DNA from 3 places in the Sphingobium sp. TomMM15 genome. Region 1 is predicted to be linked to each of the others. Evidence: riboswitches for the same ligand, from Rfam matches in the RefSeq annotation. Region 1 holds a riboswitch; each other region holds the start of a gene.
The links. Region 1 has a riboswitch for cobalamin ahead of ACZ51H_RS15940 (DUF1636 domain-containing protein). Riboswitches for the same ligand answer to the same signal wherever they lie in the genome.
Positions count from the first base shown of each region.

Region 2: it holds a riboswitch for cobalamin, as region 1 does, so the genes downstream of both, ACZ51H_RS00500 (TonB-dependent receptor plug domain-containing protein) here and ACZ51H_RS15940 (DUF1636 domain-containing protein) in region 1, are expected to answer to the same signal.
Region 3: it holds a riboswitch for cobalamin, as region 1 does, so the genes downstream of both, ACZ51H_RS15450 (TonB-dependent receptor) here and ACZ51H_RS15940 (DUF1636 domain-containing protein) in region 1, are expected to answer to the same signal.

Region 1 is NZ_AP027315.1:694,199-699,773, forward strand. It holds gene ACZ51H_RS15930 (HoxN/HupN/NixA family nickel/cobalt transporter) at 1-645, opposite strand, end outside; cobalamin riboswitch at 818-1,062, opposite strand; gene fdhD (formate dehydrogenase accessory sulfurtransferase FdhD) at 1,154-1,936, shown strand; cobalamin riboswitch at 1,984-2,173, shown strand; gene ACZ51H_RS15940 (DUF1636 domain-containing protein) at 2,334-2,741, shown strand; gene cobT (nicotinate-nucleotide--dimethylbenzimidazole phosphoribosyltransferase) at 2,738-3,754, shown strand; gene ACZ51H_RS15950 (histidine phosphatase family protein) at 3,751-4,317, shown strand; gene ACZ51H_RS15955 (adenosylcobinamide-GDP ribazoletransferase) at 4,314-5,024, shown strand; gene ACZ51H_RS15960 (threonine-phosphate decarboxylase) at 5,021-5,575, shown strand, end outside.
Region 2 is NZ_AP027314.1:97,150-102,724, forward strand. It holds gene ACZ51H_RS00485 (molybdopterin-dependent oxidoreductase) at 1-798, shown strand, start outside; gene cobA (uroporphyrinogen-III C-methyltransferase) at 785-1,567, shown strand; gene mobA (molybdenum cofactor guanylyltransferase) at 1,768-2,301, opposite strand; cobalamin riboswitch at 2,363-2,587, shown strand; gene ACZ51H_RS00500 (TonB-dependent receptor plug domain-containing protein) at 2,759-4,618, shown strand; gene ACZ51H_RS00505 (ABC transporter substrate-binding protein) at 4,655-5,482, opposite strand.
Region 3 is NZ_AP027315.1:592,838-598,412, forward strand. It holds gene ACZ51H_RS15440 (MaoC family dehydratase) at 144-596, shown strand; gene ACZ51H_RS15445 (hypothetical protein) at 635-877, opposite strand; gene ACZ51H_RS15450 (TonB-dependent receptor) at 1,109-3,067, opposite strand; cobalamin riboswitch at 3,308-3,554, opposite strand; gene ACZ51H_RS15455 (hypothetical protein) at 3,890-4,069, opposite strand; gene ACZ51H_RS15460 (LysR family transcriptional regulator) at 4,254-5,147, opposite strand; gene ACZ51H_RS15465 (malate synthase G) at 5,258-5,575, shown strand, end outside.

The DNA of each region.
Region 1 (5,575 bases):
CGCTTGCCCTGCCGACAGGCCGAGGATCGCGACTTCGGTCGCCGTGTCGAATCCCAGGCCGAACAGAAAGCCCAGCGGCGCCATGTGCCAACTGCGCGTGACCAGACGGAACAGCGGCCGGAACAGGCGGGCCAGCATGCCCCGATTGCCCAGCAATATGTCCATGTCTTCATCGACATAGGCGCCGCCGCTGCGGACATGGTTAAACGTCTTCAACACCGATCGCAGGATCATCAGGTTCATCGCGGCAATGGTGAAGAGGAAAGTGGCGGAGATGACCGTCGCGATCGTCCCGCCAATCTCGCCCGCCGCCTCAACGCGGCTAAGCGCGCTGGCGGCGAAGGCGATGAGGACCGCCGCGATCAGCACGATTGCGCTATGCCCGATGGCGAACCAAAGGCCGACGGTCAGCGGCCGCTGACCTTCCTGCATCAGCTTGCGCGTCACATTGTCGATCGCGGCGATATGGTCGGCATCGACTGCATGGCGCAGCCCCAGGCTCCAGGCGAGCAGGGCGGTGCCCAGCATCATCGTGTCGCCCGCAAAGATCAGCGAGGCGCATAGCCATAACGCGATGTTGGCGGCGATCAGCCCCGCGAAGATGAAAGTGGCACGGCGACGAAGCGCCGGAAATTGCATGGCCATAAAAGCATGGCTCCCGTCAGCGTCAGCGAGACTGGACGGGGCCTCCGCTACGCGGCCGACATCACGCGCCGGACGGACGCGATGAAGCGTCCGGCACATGAAGCCGGTGCGGCCCCGCCGCACGCGTCGCTCAGACGGAATACCGTGCCCCGGCCATCCCCTGGGCCAAAGCAAGAGCGACCAGACGCCGACAGGTCTCCTGGCTTGCGGGTCATCGCTCGACACATGGCCTTCCCAGGCCTCGCATGATTTAGCGTCCGGCCCAGTGGCTGACCCCCGACAAGTGACGGAAGGTCGATATGCGTCTCGCTCACCGCTTACAGTTGCAGGGACAGCCGCGGATTTGGGTGCCTTTTCAGCAACCCGCACCGCATTCCCTTTAAAGCCCTTCCGGGCACCGGCGCGATCGTGGCCGTGCATAGATGGCTTAGCCACCAAAGGGAAGCGGCAGTTGCATGGCCGCGTCCATTTGCTTGCCGGAGGCACATTGCCCGCCTAGACCGGCCCTATGTCTTCGCCCTTCTCCTTCACCCGCATCACCCCCGATGGCGAAGCATCGCCCGTGACGCGCGAGTTGGCGGAGGAAGTGCCCGTCGCGATCGAGTTCAACGGCGTTGGCTATGCCGTGTTGATGGCGACGCCCGCCGACGTTGCGGAACTGGTGCAGGGGTTCGCGCTGGCCGAGCGGCTGGTCATCCCATCCGACGCGCCGCTCGACGTCGAGGTCCATGCTACTGAGCAGGGCTTGGTCGCACGGGCTACGCTGCCGGAAGACCGCGTCGAGGGGCTGCTCGGCCGGGTCCGTCATCGCGTCTCCGATTCCTCTTGTGGTCTGTGCGGCGTGGAAAATCTGGAACAGGCGATGCGGCCCTTGCCTGCCGTGACCGCCCGATCGGAAGCGAGCCGGGAAGCTATCTTCGGCGCCCTGCGCGATCTTGCCGCACATCAGCCGCTCAACCGGCAAACCGGCGCGGTCCATGCCGCTGCCTTGGCGGGGCCGGATGGCGCTATTCGCCTCGCCTATGAGGATGTGGGACGTCACAATGCTTTCGACAAGCTGATCGGGGCCATGCGGCGGGGGCAAATGTCCTGGGATGGCGGTTTCGCGCTGTTGTCCTCCCGATGTTCCTTTGAGCTGGTGGAAAAGGCAGCGCTCGCCAATTGCCCCCTGCTCGTCACCATCTCCGCCCCGACCCGTCTGGCCGCCGAGCGCGCGGCCAGCGCCGGATTGCCGATCGTCGTGCTTGCCCGGCCCGATGCCGTGCTCGCGGTGGGCGAACTGCCCGACTGACGAAGCGCCGCTCCATCTACCGCTTGCGGACGCGCCACCGCCTCTTTATCAGCAGCCCCGCGACAGGTTCCCCTCGGGGATCAAAAGGGAAGTCGGGTGTAATGCCCGCGCTGCCCCTGCAACTGTAAGCGGTGAGTGGACCGGCCACGCAGCCATTGGGGGAGCTTTTCCCCCGAGAAGGCGGCCGGTGCGCAGCGACCCGTGAGCCAGGAGACCTGCCTGCCGCAGTCGTTCTTCGACCGGACAGGGTGTGCCGGACGAACGGGGTTCCCCTCGCGGACGACAGCCACCGCCTTGCTCGCCATTCGGCCGGGCTGGGCTGTTTGCGGTTCGATTTTGCGAGGAGGGCCATGATGACGGTCTTTCATGTTCACATGGTTATGGAAGCGCGCCGCTGATGCTGTGCGCGGTCGAAAACGGGGCGTCGGTGGTGGTCTGCTCGACCTGCCGCCTGTCCGCCGATCAGCGGGAAGATGGGGCAGGGCGACGCGGCGGCGCGCTGTTGGTTGCGGCCATGCGCGACCTTCAGGCGGCCGAGCCTGCCTATGAAGCGGTTGCCGTGCAGGACATGCCCTGCCTCTTCGCCTGCCAGCGTCATTGCACCGTTCATGTGCGTGGTCCCGGCAAAGTCGGCTATGTGCTGGGCGACTTCACCCCGGACGCGGACGCCGCGCGCGCCATCCTTGACTATGCCCTGCGCCACGCCGCCAGCGAAGAAGGCGTCGTTCGCTACGCCGAGTGGCCGCAGGGGGTGAAGGGCCATTTCATCGTCCGCACGCCGCCCGAAGGTTTCGTCTGCACATGATCCACTTTCAGGATCGCGCCGCCTTCCAATCCGCGCTTGCCACGCTCCCGGAACCTGATGCGGCAACAGTCGAAGCCGCAGCCGCCCGTCAGGCCTCCTTGACGAAGCCCGCCGGATCGCTCGGTCGTTTGGAGGACATCGCCCTCTTCATGGCAGGCTGGCAGGGCCGCGAACGTCCACGCGCCGACCGCATTCGCGCCGCCATCTTCGCGGGGAATCATGGCGTCGCCGCGCGCGGGGTCAGCGCCTTCCCGGCTTCCGTCACCGCGCAGATGGTCGCGAATTTCCAGGCAGGAGGCGCGGCGATCAACGTACTCGCCACCGCCTGCGGAGCCGAGCTGGTCATTGTCCCGCTCGCCCTCGACAAACCCACCGCCGACATATGCGAAGCCCCCGCCATGACGGAGGCCGAATGCCTCGACGCCCTGAACGCGGGCGCCGCCGCCGTCGTGCAAGATTGCGACCTGTTCTTCGCAGGTGAAATGGGCATCGCCAACACCACCCCCGCCGCCGGGCTGTGCCTTCAATCCTTCGGCGGCGAGGCGCAGGACTGGACGGGGAGGGGCACCGGCATCGACGCAGCAGCCCTCACTCGCAAGACGCAGGCCGTCCAGATCGCGCATACGCTGCACGGTCCCCATTGCACCGACGCCTTCGAAACCCTCCGCCGTCTCGGCGGGCGAGAGATCGCGGCGATGGCAGGCGCCGTCCTTGCCGCGCGCATGATGCGTGTGCCGGTGCTGCTCGACGGCTTTATCTGCGGCGCGGCCATCGCCCCTCTGGCGCGAGACAATCCCGCCATCACGGCCCACTGCCTCGCCGCCCACTGCTCCGCCGAAGCAGGCCATGTCCGGCTGCTCGAAAAGCTCGGCCTGCACCCCTTGCTTCACCTCAACATGCGCCTCGGCGAAGGCAGCGGCGCAGCGGTCGCGGCGCAACTCATCCGCTCGGCCGTCGCCGCGCACGACCAGATGGCAACCTTCGCCGAAGCCGCCGTGGCTAACGCGCTATGAGCCCCCTCACGCTCCACCTGATGCGCCACGCCGCGCCACAAACGCCCGGCCTCCTGCTCGGTCACATGGATATGCCGCCCGACCCGGCCGCCATGCAGCTATGTGTCGAACGATCCCGCGCGCTTGCGTTCGACCGCCTGATCAGCTCCGACCTGACACGCGCCCGCGCTCCCGCCGCCCTGATCGCCGCCGCCCGGCAGGTGCCGCACGACATCGACGCGCGCTGGCGCGAACTGCACTTCGGCGAATGGGAGGGCACCGACCCCGCCACTCTGCCCGCCGAGGAAATTGGTCCCTTCTGGTCGTCCCCCGATGACCATCCTCCGCCGGGAGGGGAAAGCTGGTCCAGCCTTTGCCTGCGCGTAAAGGCGGCACTTGGCGAAATCGACCGGCCATCGCTGGTTCTCACCCATGCCGGTGCGATACGTGGCGCGCTGACTACCCTGTGCGGCTTCACTTACCAGCAGGCCTGGGCAATCGACCTTCCCTATGGTGCCTTGCTCAGCCTGCGTATCTGGACGGGAGACAATCCAAACGCGCAGATCACCGGCCTCGTGACATGATCCGCCTCGTCCTCGCGCTGCAACTCATGACCCGCCTGCCGCTCCCGCAAGTGCGCGCGGAGGAGGAGGACTTTGCCGCTGCGATCCGCTGGTTTCCCGCGACCGGCATCATCGTCGGCCTCGCCGTCGCCGCCGCCATGACGATCGGCCTGATCGTCGAACCCTGGATGGCCGCCTTGCTCGGCCTGATCGCCTGGGTCGCCATCACCGGGGCGCTTCATCTCGACGGTCTTGGCGACATCGCTGACGGGGTAGGGGCAGCCCATGGCGACCCGGCAAAGCTGTCCGCCGTTCTTGCCGACCCGCATATCGGGAGCTTCGGCGTCGTCACCATCGTCCTGCAACTGCTGGCGAAGCTCGTCCTGCTGCGCCTCTGCGCGGAGCATGTCGCGCCGATCGCCCTCATCGCCGTGCCCTTCGTCGCGCGGATCGGCCCCCTGGCATGGACCCTCTGGCTCCCGCCGCTCCATGAGGGCCTGGCCAGCCGCTTCCGCGAAAGCATCAGCCCGGCGCATCTGCTCGGCTGGACGATGCTGGCCCTAGCTTTCTGCCTGATCATTCCCGCCCTCCTGTCCGCCGCTATCCTCGTCCCGCTTTGGGGATGGTGGCTGCGCAGCCGGATCGGCGGCATTTCTGGCGATGGTCATGGTGCCGGGATCGAACTCATCGAAAGCGGCCTGCTAGCCGCACTGGTGCTGGCACGATGAGTGGTATCTTCCATTGGCATGGTGGTCGTCTGGCTGCGGCGCGTCAGCATTATGAGACGCGCCTTCCCTGGATTGATCTTTCCACCGGCATAAATCCGCTCGTCTGGCCCGGCACCGCCACGATCAACCCGGACTGGCAATCCCTCCCCGATCCCGCGGCACTTGCCGATCTCGAACAGGCTGCCGCCACATATTTCGGCGTCTCCCCCGATCACATCTGCGCACTGCCGGGTAGCGAAACCGGCCTGCGCCTGCTTCATCATTTGATTGATGCACCCGCCTGCCATATCCTGCCGTCTTACCGCACCCATGCGCAGGTTTTCCCGAACTCGCGCCCGTTGCAGCGACCCGAAGACGCGCCACCGGGCACCGCCCTCCTGCTCGCCAATCCTAACAATCCCGATGGCCGCCTCTACACGCGGGCGCAGATGCAGCAGCTTCTCGCCCAACAGGAAAGGGAAGGTGGCTGGCTGGTCGTCGATGAGGCCTTTGCTGACTGCCTGCCCGGCGCCAGCATGGCGGTCGAAGTCGCGGATTCCCGCCGCCTGCTC
Region 2 (5,575 bases), on a different replicon from region 1:
ATCCACCCGCAGGACGCGCAGGAACTGGGCATTTGCGACGGCGACCTCGCCCGCGTCCAGACCGCACAGGGCAACAGCATCTTCCGCGTGGCTTTCAGCGAAGGCCAGCGTGTGGGTGAAATCTTCACGCCGATCCACTGGACCGACCAAATCTCCACCGGCGGCCGTACCGGCCTGCTGCCCCGGCCATTGGTCGATCCTCATTCGGGCCAGCCCGGCTTCAAATCGACGCCCGCCAGCATCGAAAAGGTCGCGACGGAGTGGAAGGGCTTCCTCATCCTGCGCGGCGAGCAGCCTGCCAAAATCCCCTGCCTCTGGGCCACGAAGGTCACCGTTCCGGATGGCGCGCTCTACGAAGTCGCGGGCAATGGCGACCCCGTGCGTCTTGAAGCCTGCCTGCCCAAAGGCGACCGCGTCGAAGCGGTCGACATGACGCGCGGCACCCGCCGCATCGCCATCATCCGCGAAGGCAAGCTGGCAGCCGTCCTCTTCGTCACCCGCACCGGCCTGCTCCCCTCGCGCGACTGGCTCATCGGCCAGCTTGAGGCGGAAGAGGTGGGCGCATCCGTCCTCGCCGCGCGCGGTCCCGGCAACCAGCCTGACAAAGGGCCGACCATCTGCGTCTGCTTCGACATCGGCCTCAACCAGATCGTCGCCGCCATCCGCGACCAGAGCCTGGTCGACGTTCCCGCCATCGGCAAGGCGATCGGCGCGGGCACCAATTGCGGGTCCTGCCGTCCCGCGCTCGCCAACATCCTCGCCCAAATTCCGCAGGAGGCCCTTCATGCAGCCGAATGAATTGATCGCTCCCGGTGAAGTCTGGCTGGTCGGCGCAGGCCCCGGCGACCCGGACCTCCTCACCCGCAAGGCCGAAAAGCTGATCGCCGCCGCGGAGATCGTCTTCTACGACGCCCTCGTCGGCCCCGGCGTACTTGACCTCATCCCGCAGGGCGTCGAGCGGATCAGCGTCGGCAAGCGTTCCGGCCGCCATTCAAAGGCGCAGGAAAGCATCAACGACCTGCTCCTCGCCGCCGCCAAAGCAGGCAAGCGCGTCGTGCGCCTCAAGGGGGGCGATCCCTCGGTATTCGGCCGCTCATCCGAAGAGATGGAGCATCTCGCCGCCGACGGCATCCGCTTCCATATCTGCCCCGGCATCACCACGGCAAGCGCTGCTGCCGCAAGCGGCAGCGCCTCGCTCACCCTGCGCGGCAAGGCGCGCGGCCTGACGCTGGTGACCGCGCATCTCAAAGCCAGTGAACCGCTCAAGCTCGACTGGGAGGCGCTCGCCCGTCCCGGCGGCACGCTTGGCATCTATATGGGCCGCGCCGCCGCCGGAGAGATCAGCCGCCAGCTGATCGCCGCAGGCCGCGATCCCGAAACGCCGGTGATGGTGGCGGTCAACGTCTCGCTCCCCACCGAACGCCTGATCCGCGGCAAGCTGTCCGCGCTTGCCTTTCTGGTCGCCACGATCAGCGACGAAGACCCGACCCTGCTGCTGATCGGCGAAGCGGTGGCGGGAACGTCCATGCCTGTAGGGGTTGCAGCTAGCGTCGCTCTACAGGTTTGAACTTGCCCTCCACATCTTTGCCTTGAGCCTGTCGATGCCGCTGCCTTAGTTGGAAGGAAGGTAAGGGGTTTCGGCAGGCTCAGACCGGTGGAGCCCGTGGGCTTGCGGTTGTAATGATGTAACTTCGTGCTCCTGCGAAGGCAGGAGCCCATTTGCGGCCGTGAGAACTGGGCTCCTGCCTGCGCAGGAGCACGGAGTGGTTAGTTCTTTGGCAATCCGGCAATATCCTGCGGTCGATTTATATTCGGCAGGACGATGTCCGCCCGCTCCACGATCCGCGCGCCGATCCGCTCCAGCCAACCATATATCGACCGGCTATTCTCCTCAGCCAGATGAGCATCCATTTCATCCGCAAGCCCGGCAGGCCAGAACCCCGCCATTTGCTGCCCCTTCAACACTGCAGCGCCTTCTCCCGTCAGCGCCTCCACCAGCGCCGCCGGATAGACCGGCATGTCGCATCCCGTCGTCAGCACCGCCTCATAGCCTTCGCTCCGCGCATGATGCAGCGCCGCATTCAGCCCGCCCAGCGGCCCCATGTCCGGCGCGGGCCGATCGGATAGGCTGGTCAGCCCCTCGACCGTCCGTCCGCATACCACCACCGCCTCAACGTGGGGCGCGATTGCCGCCACCGCATGCTCCATCAGAGTCCGCCCGTCCGGCATCAGCGCCATCGCCTTGTCGCTCCCGAACCGGCTGGATCGCCCGCCCGCCAATACCGCGCCCAGCAATCGCATTATCCACTCCTTGGCAGAACCCTCAACTTCCCCTATGGCGCGCGGCGTGAGCGGGCAACTGTTCACGACAGATCGCGCCGGAAAGGGAATGCGGTGCGGACGGGATCACCGTCCAACTCCGCGGCTGTCCCTGCAACTGTAAGCGGCGAGCGCGATGCACAGGGAAACCCGCAAGCCTTCAAAGGGGAAGGCGAGGGGGACCAGCCACTGGACCAAAAGTCCGGGAAGGCGTGCATCACCGCGACGACCCGCGAGCCAGGAAACCTACCGGCGCATGGTCGCTCTTGCCTTGGGTCCAGGGATAGGTCCGGGCACGGTGTTTTCCGTCTGAGCGACGAAGCGGCGCAGGGCCGCATCGGTGCGCGTGACGGGGCTGGCGTCTCTTCTTCCCGCGCATCGGCCGCTTATGCGGCAGGCCCTGGGCTCATGTCGCATGGCGCTCAGGGAAGACAGACATATGATCAGGACCGGAATTTCACTGCTGGCGCTCCTCGCCGCCACCCCCGCTCTCGCCGAAGATTCGGGCGAGATCGTCGTCACCGCGCTCGGCATTGAGCAACCCACCGATGAAGTCGGGCAGGCGGTGACCGTGATCGATGAAAAGACGATCGAAACGCGCCAGAATGTCAGCGTCGTGGACCTGCTGATCACCACCCCCGGCATCCGCTTCAACCGCACCGGCAGCCTGGGCAACGTCACCAGCGTGTCGGTGCGTGGCGCCGAAACGACGCAGACGCTGGTGCTGATCGACGGCGTGAAGGTCAACGACCCGAGCGGCATCGGCGATCAATATGATTTCGGCAATTTGCTTGTCGGCAACATCCGCCGGATCGAGGTGCTGCGCGGTTCCAACTCCATTGCCTATGGCAGCCAGGCGATCGGCGGCGTCGTCAACATCATGACCGGTATCCCAAGCGAAGGGTTCGGCGGCAAGGCGTCGGTCGATTATGGCTATGCCGATACGCTGAATGCGAAGGCGGATGTATCGGGCACCAGCGGCATATTGTCGGGCGGCGTGGGCCTCGCCTATTTCCGCACCGATGGCATCTCCGCTGTCTCTTCCGATTTTGGTGGCGCGGAAAAGGATGGCTATGAAAATATCACTGGCAATGCCCGGCTGAAGATCGCCTTCACCGATGATCTGAGCCTCGACCTGCGCGGCTATTATATCAACGGCGATCTCGACTATGACAGCTTCTTTGGCAGGCCGGCCGACAGCCCCGACGTCGCGAAGTCCAATCAATATATCGGCTATGCGGGCGTGAATTTGGCGCTGTTCGACGGCAAGCTGACCAACCGGGCGGCCGTTACCTGGTATCAGCAGGATCGCGATTATTATTTCGTGCGCGGCAACGCCCCGGACTTCGGCTATTCCGGGACGAACCTGCGCTTCGAATATGAAGGCGTCTATCAGCCCATCGATGACGTGAAGCTGCTGCTCGGCTATGAACATGAGCGGCCCGATTATGAGTTTTTCGGCTTCGGTTCGCAGGAAAGCCACCGCGCCAACATCGACAGCATCTATGCGCTGGCCGTGGTAAAGCCGGTAGCGGGCCTGTCCATGACAGCAGGGGTGCGTCATGACGATCACAGCCAGTTCGGCGGCGCGACGACGTTCGGCGCGAACGCCAACTACACGCCCAATGGTGGCGCGACCAATTTCCGCCTGAGCTACGGGGAGGGCTTCAAGGCGCCGTCGCTCTATCAGCTTTACGATACATTCAGCGGCAATCCGGACCTGAAGCCCGAGCGTTCGAAGAGCTACGACATCGGCTTCGACCAGAATCTGGGGAGCGACCGGGCGGTGCTGTCCGTCACCGGATTCTGGCGCGACACGCGGGACCAGCTGAATTACGACAATACGACCTTCACCTATGGCAATCTGGATCGCACCCGCGCCAAGGGCGTGGAAACGACGCTGACGCTGCGTCCGGTCGATGCACTGACCTTCACCGCCGCCTATAGCTATGTCGATGCGCGTGATCGTTCGCCGGGCAGCGCGGCCTTTGGCGAGCGCCTGCTGCGCCGCGCCGCTAACGCCGTCAGCGCATCGGTCGATTATGCCTGGTCCTTCGGCCTGTCGACCGGGGCGACCGTGACGATGGTCAGCGACAGCGTCGATCTCGACCCCGTGACCCGCAACCGGGTGCAGATTGACGGCTATGCGGTAACGGATATCCGCGCCTCCTTCCCAATCACGGAAAGGCTCGAAATCTACGGCCGCATCGACAATTTGTTCGATCAGGAATACGCCACCGCCTATGGTTATGGCACCTACGGCCGGTCGGCCTATGGCGGCGTGCGTGTCCGCTTCTGACGGTAGAAGGTGAAGGGGGTGGGCGACCGCCCCCCTTCATCGCCGGGGCGCGGCCTTTGGCTGCGTCCTGCCTTTGCTTGCGGCGTCCGCCTGCGTCACGATGCTGCGCGCGGCCTGCACATAAGCGGGGCCGCCGCACACCGTCCAGGCTTGCGGCACGCGGATGCGGGGGATGGATCGCAGCACCGGGTGGTGCAGCATCTCCGTCCCCTGATCGACGACCTTTTCGCTGCCTTCCTCCACGATCAGATAATCGGGCCTGGCCGCGATCATCTCCTCCAGCGGCACCTGCGCCAGCGCTGGCTTGCCAAGCTTTGCTGCCAGATTGGTGAGGCCCGCGCGCCGGATCAACTCATCGACCAAAGTTCCGGTCCCGGTCATATAGCCGCGCCGCTGATAATAGGCAGCCACGCCGCCGCGCCGGGACCGGGGCAGGGCGGCGAGGTCGCGCTCCATGCCCGCGATCATCGCCTCGCCCCGCGCGGGATGGCCGACAATGGCCGCCACCTGCCGGATCTGTCCCCTGATCGCCGCGAAGCTGTCCGCGCTCGCCAGCCCCAGCTTGCGCCATCGCCCGTCCGGCGCGCTGACAACGCCGCCAGTGCCATCGGGAAAGCCGATCACCAAATCGGGACGCAGCGCCAATACCTCTTCGGCCGGACGTTTCAGTACCGGAAAACGCCGCGCCTTGGCGATCGCCGCCGACAGTTCCGGATCATGCCCATAGGGACTCAGAGCCGCGATCTGCCCCGGATCGGCGAGCGCCAGCACATATTGGTCGGAACAGGTGTTGAGCGACACGATATGCTTGGGCGGCACGGGGGCGGCTCCGGTCAGGCTGACCAAACAACATATCGCCAACATCCTTCTGCGCACCAATCCAGCCTCCGCAAAGCGCCGTGCTCCCGCTTTCGCCGCAGCACTACAACCCCTATCAGCAGCCTTGGAGCGCGCAAG
Region 3 (5,575 bases), 100 kb from region 1:
GCTTATTCTTTTGGGAAGGGTAAGTAACTCGACGCCGCTGACAAGGTCCAACTGATCCTCATCACCACTGGAGTATTTTCCTATCGCATTCGCGCATGCTTGTGCATAGTTTTGCTCTTGGAGCAGCATGGGGGGTGAATGGAATGAGCCAGTTTTTCGATTATCTTCAGGCGCGGGCGGACGAGGAAGACGTGTCGGACTGGTTCCTGGTCAGTCAGGAGATGATTGACCAGTTCGCCGAAGCAACCAAGGATCATCAATATATCCATGTCGATCCGGAGCGCGCGAAGCAGTCACCCTTTGGCGGGACGATCGCTCATGGTTTCCTGACGCTTTCACTCCTGCCGCACCTGTGCGCCGATGCGCGAGGCGACATCGTTCCCGACGGCGCTACGGAGATCAATTATGGCAGCAACAAGCTGCGTTTCCTGGCGCCCGTTCGATCCGGCAAACGTGTGCGCGGAAGGTTCAAGCCGCTGGAGATCGTCGAAAAGCGGCCGGGGCAGATTCAGCTGACCACCGAAGCAACGGTAGAGATAGAAGGCGAGAGCAAGCCCGCGCTGATCTGCGAATGGATAACCCAGTTCCAGCTTTGATCCGGCAATCGTCGGCGTAAGCGGATTGGGCTATCCATTTAGGCGGCGGTGTTGGTCGCGTGCAGGCCGAAGGCCATGCGCGCGGCGTTGATGGTGTATTCATACTCCTCGCCGCCCGGTACGAGGTCGTGCCAGTTCTTGTGCGTGATCGCCGCGAAACTGTCCTGCCATATTTTGCAGGCGATCAGTTGTATTTCTGTTTCCTTGGGGGCGCGCTGTGCTTCCAGGCAGTCACGCAATATCGCGTGAAAAACGGCGCCCCTTAATGGTGCGTGTTTCATTGGCATCCTCTCCAGGCTACTGATTCTTTGTCCAGATTGCCGAGGGGGAAAATTGCATAGCGGCGAAAAGACGTCAACTACGTCTCAAAATTTCCACGGGTATTTAACATGTATTCTATTGAAGTTTGATTGTTGCTCTGTTCACTTTTACTTTATGAACATCGCCGTTCATTATGTAAGCCATTGATTGGAAAGGCCGCAGGCTCTTTCTAGACGCGGCCTTCCCCAGCATCAGAAGCTGAACTTGACGCCGCCTCTCACCGATCGCGGTTCGACCACGCGGCTTAGCCTCCCTTCGACAGGCTCCGCATCGGCGGCGGGAAGGTAGGACTCGTAATAATAAGCGATGTCCTTGTCCCGGCTGCCAAGGATGTTGAGCAGTTCGGCATAGACTTGCACCCGCTTGCCTTTCCACGCGGCGCGGGCATTGACGACCGTGCTGCCGGAATCGCGCACGCTATTGTCCTCGATCAGTGGTGAGGGGCCAAGGTGACGGACGCGGATGCTGGCTTCCCATGGATCGAGCACGATGGCGGCCCCGGCGGACGCGGCATTTTTGAAAGCGTTGGGGATATGGTCGCCATTGGTATAGCGGCTGTGGCTGGCGGTGTAGTTGCCGTCCAAGGCGAGCCAGGGGAGCGGGCGCCAGAAAGCGACAAGCTCATAGCCGTGGCGGCGGCTGGCTCCGCTGGGCTCGACCGCGTTTGAGTCGCCGACGAAGCGCAACTCGCTGCCGACATTCAGCCACCAATAGGTCGCGGTGAAGGTGAAGCCGGGTAGTTGCAGGCGGCCGCCCAATTCCTTGCCCGTGCCGCGCACGAGCATCGGGACAGGCGTGTCGACATTGACCGCGCCGCGCGCATCGTTGGAATGAAAGCCCCGGCCCCAATTGGCATAAAGTTCAAGACGCGGCGTGATCGCCCAGGCGGCCGATGCCTTGGGGGAGACGAGCGTGTCCGATCCGCTGCCTTCGCCCAGCGCAGCGGCGACGGCGTCGCGGGCGCGGACGTCGTAATGATAATAGTCGCCGCGCAGGCCGCCAGTGACTCGCAAGCCCGGCAGCGGCGTGACGGTCGCTTCGCCATAAAGGGCTGCTGAACCCTGCTTTACGCGATAGCGGCCGAGTGAGGATAGGAAGGCGCGGTTCGACGTGCGATTGACGCCGACATTGCCGATCGCGTCATAGCGATTTTCCGTGCCGAGCTTCAGTTGCAGTGCCGGGGCGATGTCCCAACGCTTTTCGCCGGTGAAGCCCAATACCCAGCGGCGGTCGAACTGCTCGATCTGCGCGCTGGTGCCGTCGGGATCGGTGTAGGTGGGGTTGGAGAACATCGTCCAGTCATAGAATTGCGCGTAGAGATTGGTGCGCCATGTCGGCTGGATGGTAGCGATGTTGCCGATGATGCGCGTCGTTTCGCCGCGCGCGGACGGATCGGGCGAACAGAAGACATCGGGGCAGAGCGGCGTGCCGATGATCCGTTCGGGTATCTGCTCGGTCGGGCGCCATGTCGCGCGATAGGCGTGGAGCGTGGCGTCGATCTTACCGGCCCCGGCGGGGAGCGTATATTTGGCGAAGCCTGCATAGTGGCGCAGATGTTCGGCCTCCTGCCACGGGCCGTCATAAGCCTTGGCCTGGGCGACGAGGGTGAGATTGCCTGCGCCCGCCTTTACCGTGCCGCCCGCCGCCAGTCTGCGCCAGCCGAAGGAGCCGCCCTCCGCCGCGACCCATGGACGGTCATAGCCGTCGATCGTGGTCATATAGGCCGCGCCCGCGAGCGCGAAGTCGCCGCCATCGGCGCGATAGGGGCCTTTGCGAAAATCCTCCCTCGCGATGATTTCGGGGATGAGGCCGTTCAAGTCGAGATAGCCCTGGCCGTGACCGTGTGTGCGGAAGTTCATCTGAACCCCGTCAATATAGGTGGTGAAGTCGGACCCATGATCGAGATTGAAGCCGCGCAGGAAATATTGATTGGCCTTGCCGCTGCCCGAATGTTGGGCCGCGACCATGCCGGGCACCGCTTCGAGCAGTTCGGCGACGCGCAGCAGCGGGCGGACGAGAAGGTCCGCGCCGCCGACGCCGCCCTCGCTTGCCGCATGAGCGGTGCCGATCTTGTCCTCGCCTCGGCCGAAGACGATGATGGTGTTGGCATCCTCGCCTGCGTCGTTCGCGTCGGCGGCGAAGGTGGGCAGTGGGAGGAGCGTGGCGGTCAGCGCGCAGGCAGCGCGGTGGAGATGATTGGGTAGTTTCACTTGATGCACTCCGGGCGTCTGGCGACTCTCGGCGAGAGACCTGCCGCCAGACGGCGACCGGCGCGCGCGGGCGACCGGACGCCCCCAAGGCGGCCGCCAGCGTCACCGAAGCGGCCTCTCGCCGCTCGTTCGTCGCTCAGACGGAAACTACCGTGCCGCGGCCATCCCCTGGACCAAGGCAAGAGCGACCAGACGCTGGCAGGTCTCCTGGCTCGCGGGTCATCGCTTGATGCACGGCCTTCCCGGGCCTCGCAGGATTTAGCGTCCGGCCCAGTGACTTGCCCCATCCCGCCTATGAGGTGGGGCGATGTGCATCGCGCTCGCCGCTTACAGTTGCAGGGACAGCCTTGGCTTGGGGAGGCGGATGCCTCCTTTACCATGTTCCCTTTTAAGCCTCTTTCGAGGCACCGGCGCGATCATGCCCGGGGGTTGCCCGGGTGACGGGGGGATAGCGGAGCTGTGGGGGTAGGGCAAGGGGGGTGGTTGGGTGAGGTAACTTACCCCCTCTCCCCTTCAGGGGAGAGGGTTGGGGAGAGGGGAGCGGCGGTCGTGCTTTGCGTTCCCCTCTCCCGCCTTCGCTTTGCTCGGCACCCTCTCCCCTGAAGGGGAGAGGGAATGGGCGTGTCCCTCATTTTTCCGTTTGTCATCCCAGCGGAAGCTGGGATCCCCTTGCTAGGAGGCGCGTGGTCGCCTGAGATGCCAGCTTTCGCTGGCATGACGGTACGTGGTGGGACGCTGACGTAGCCGCTTGGCGTTGATGGATCAGTTCAGCGTCGCGCCGTGCTCGCGCTGGAGGCGTAGGGCCATGGCTTGGTAGCGGACGGCGCGTTCATTGTGGAGGGCGATGGTGGCCTGGTCTGCGCCGCGCAGGCGCGCTTCCCTGGCTTGCCGCGCTTCCTGGGCGGCGCAGGCGGAAAAATGTGATGCGTCATTGGGGCGCATGGCCCTTATCCTCTCTCAATTTCTTATGGCTCGAACGATAACATCGGCCTGTTTCCCGCTGCCATTACGCAGGTTAACTCCGGAAAGCTTCTGTTTTTTGACAGCCTGCTTGCAAATGATTTCAGGAAGGGATTTCTGCGCTTTTCAAGCAGTTAAGCGGATGGCGCTAAGGGGCTTCTTGCTATCAGCCGCCCCGGTTCCACGATGCATCGCGGAAGGTTTCGCGCAAGAAGCCGATGAAGGCGTCTACGGCGGCGGGACGACCTGCGGCGCGGGGGTGGACGGCGTGAACGGCGAGGTCAGCGGGGCCTTCCCAGCTATCGAGGACCCGGACGAGGCTGCCTTCCGCGATCAGGTCGCCCACGTCCCAGAGCGAGCGCAAGGCGATCCCGACGCCGGTCAGGGCAAGTTCGCGCACGATTTCGCTGCTGTTGGTGCGGACATGGCTTTGGCCATCAATCAGCTTGCGCGCGCGGCCATTCACCAGCCGCCATGGCAATTGTCCATCGGCCGCGAGTAGGCGGTGGCGGGGGAGGTCGGCGATCTTGTCCGGAATGCCATGCGCGGCGAGATAGGCTGGGCTGGCGCAGAGGATGCGGCGGTTGGTGGCGAGATGATGTCCCTCCAGATGGAGAGGAATGTCGCTGGTGATGCGGATTGCCCCGTCGATGCGCTCGGCGAGCAGGTCTTCATAGGCGTCGGACAGGTTGAGTTCGAGATCGACGCGCGGATGGAGGTCCAGAAAGCGGCCGACATGAGGCGCCACATGCAGGCGGCCGAAGGAGGTGGGAGCCGAAATGCGCAGCGGCCCGGACGCGCTCCGATGCCGACTGGTGACGCGTTGCTCCGCCTGCTGGATGGCGTCGAGGATGGCGACCAGGTCGCGGTGCAGGCCGACGCCTTCCTCCGTCAGGGCAAGGCGGCGCGTGGTGCGATGGATGAGGCGGACGCCGAGGCGCGCTTCCAGCCGGGAGATGCGTTTCGACATCATGGCGGGCGAGATGTTCAATATGCGGCCTGCCGCCGAAAGGCTGCCTGCCTCTACCGCGCGGGCGAAGAGAAGATAATCGGGATCCATCGATGATCTTTTCCTGTGAGGAACAGATGCTTTGAGTTCTTGTTGTCTAGTGCGAGGATGGAGAGGGGTCTATAGGCTTTCGTCACAGTATTTTGGATGGAGAGTTGCCCATGGACGGCATGATCGAGAAATCGGGCCTGAGGGTTGCCGCCGAGCTGGCGCGCTTTATCGATGGGGAAGTCCTGCCGGGGACGGGGATCGCGGCGGAGGCGTTTTGGAAGGGCGCGGCTGCGATTTTCGCGCGGTTTGCGCCGCTTAATGCGGCTCTGCTGGAAAAGAGGGATGTTATTCAGGCGCAGATCGACAGCTGGCATGGCGAGCAAGCGGGGCGGCCCTTTGATGCGGATGCTTATCGGGCTTTCCTGACCCAGATCGGCTATCTGGTGCCGGAACCCGCGCCTTTTTCCATCGGGTCGGGTCGGGTGGAT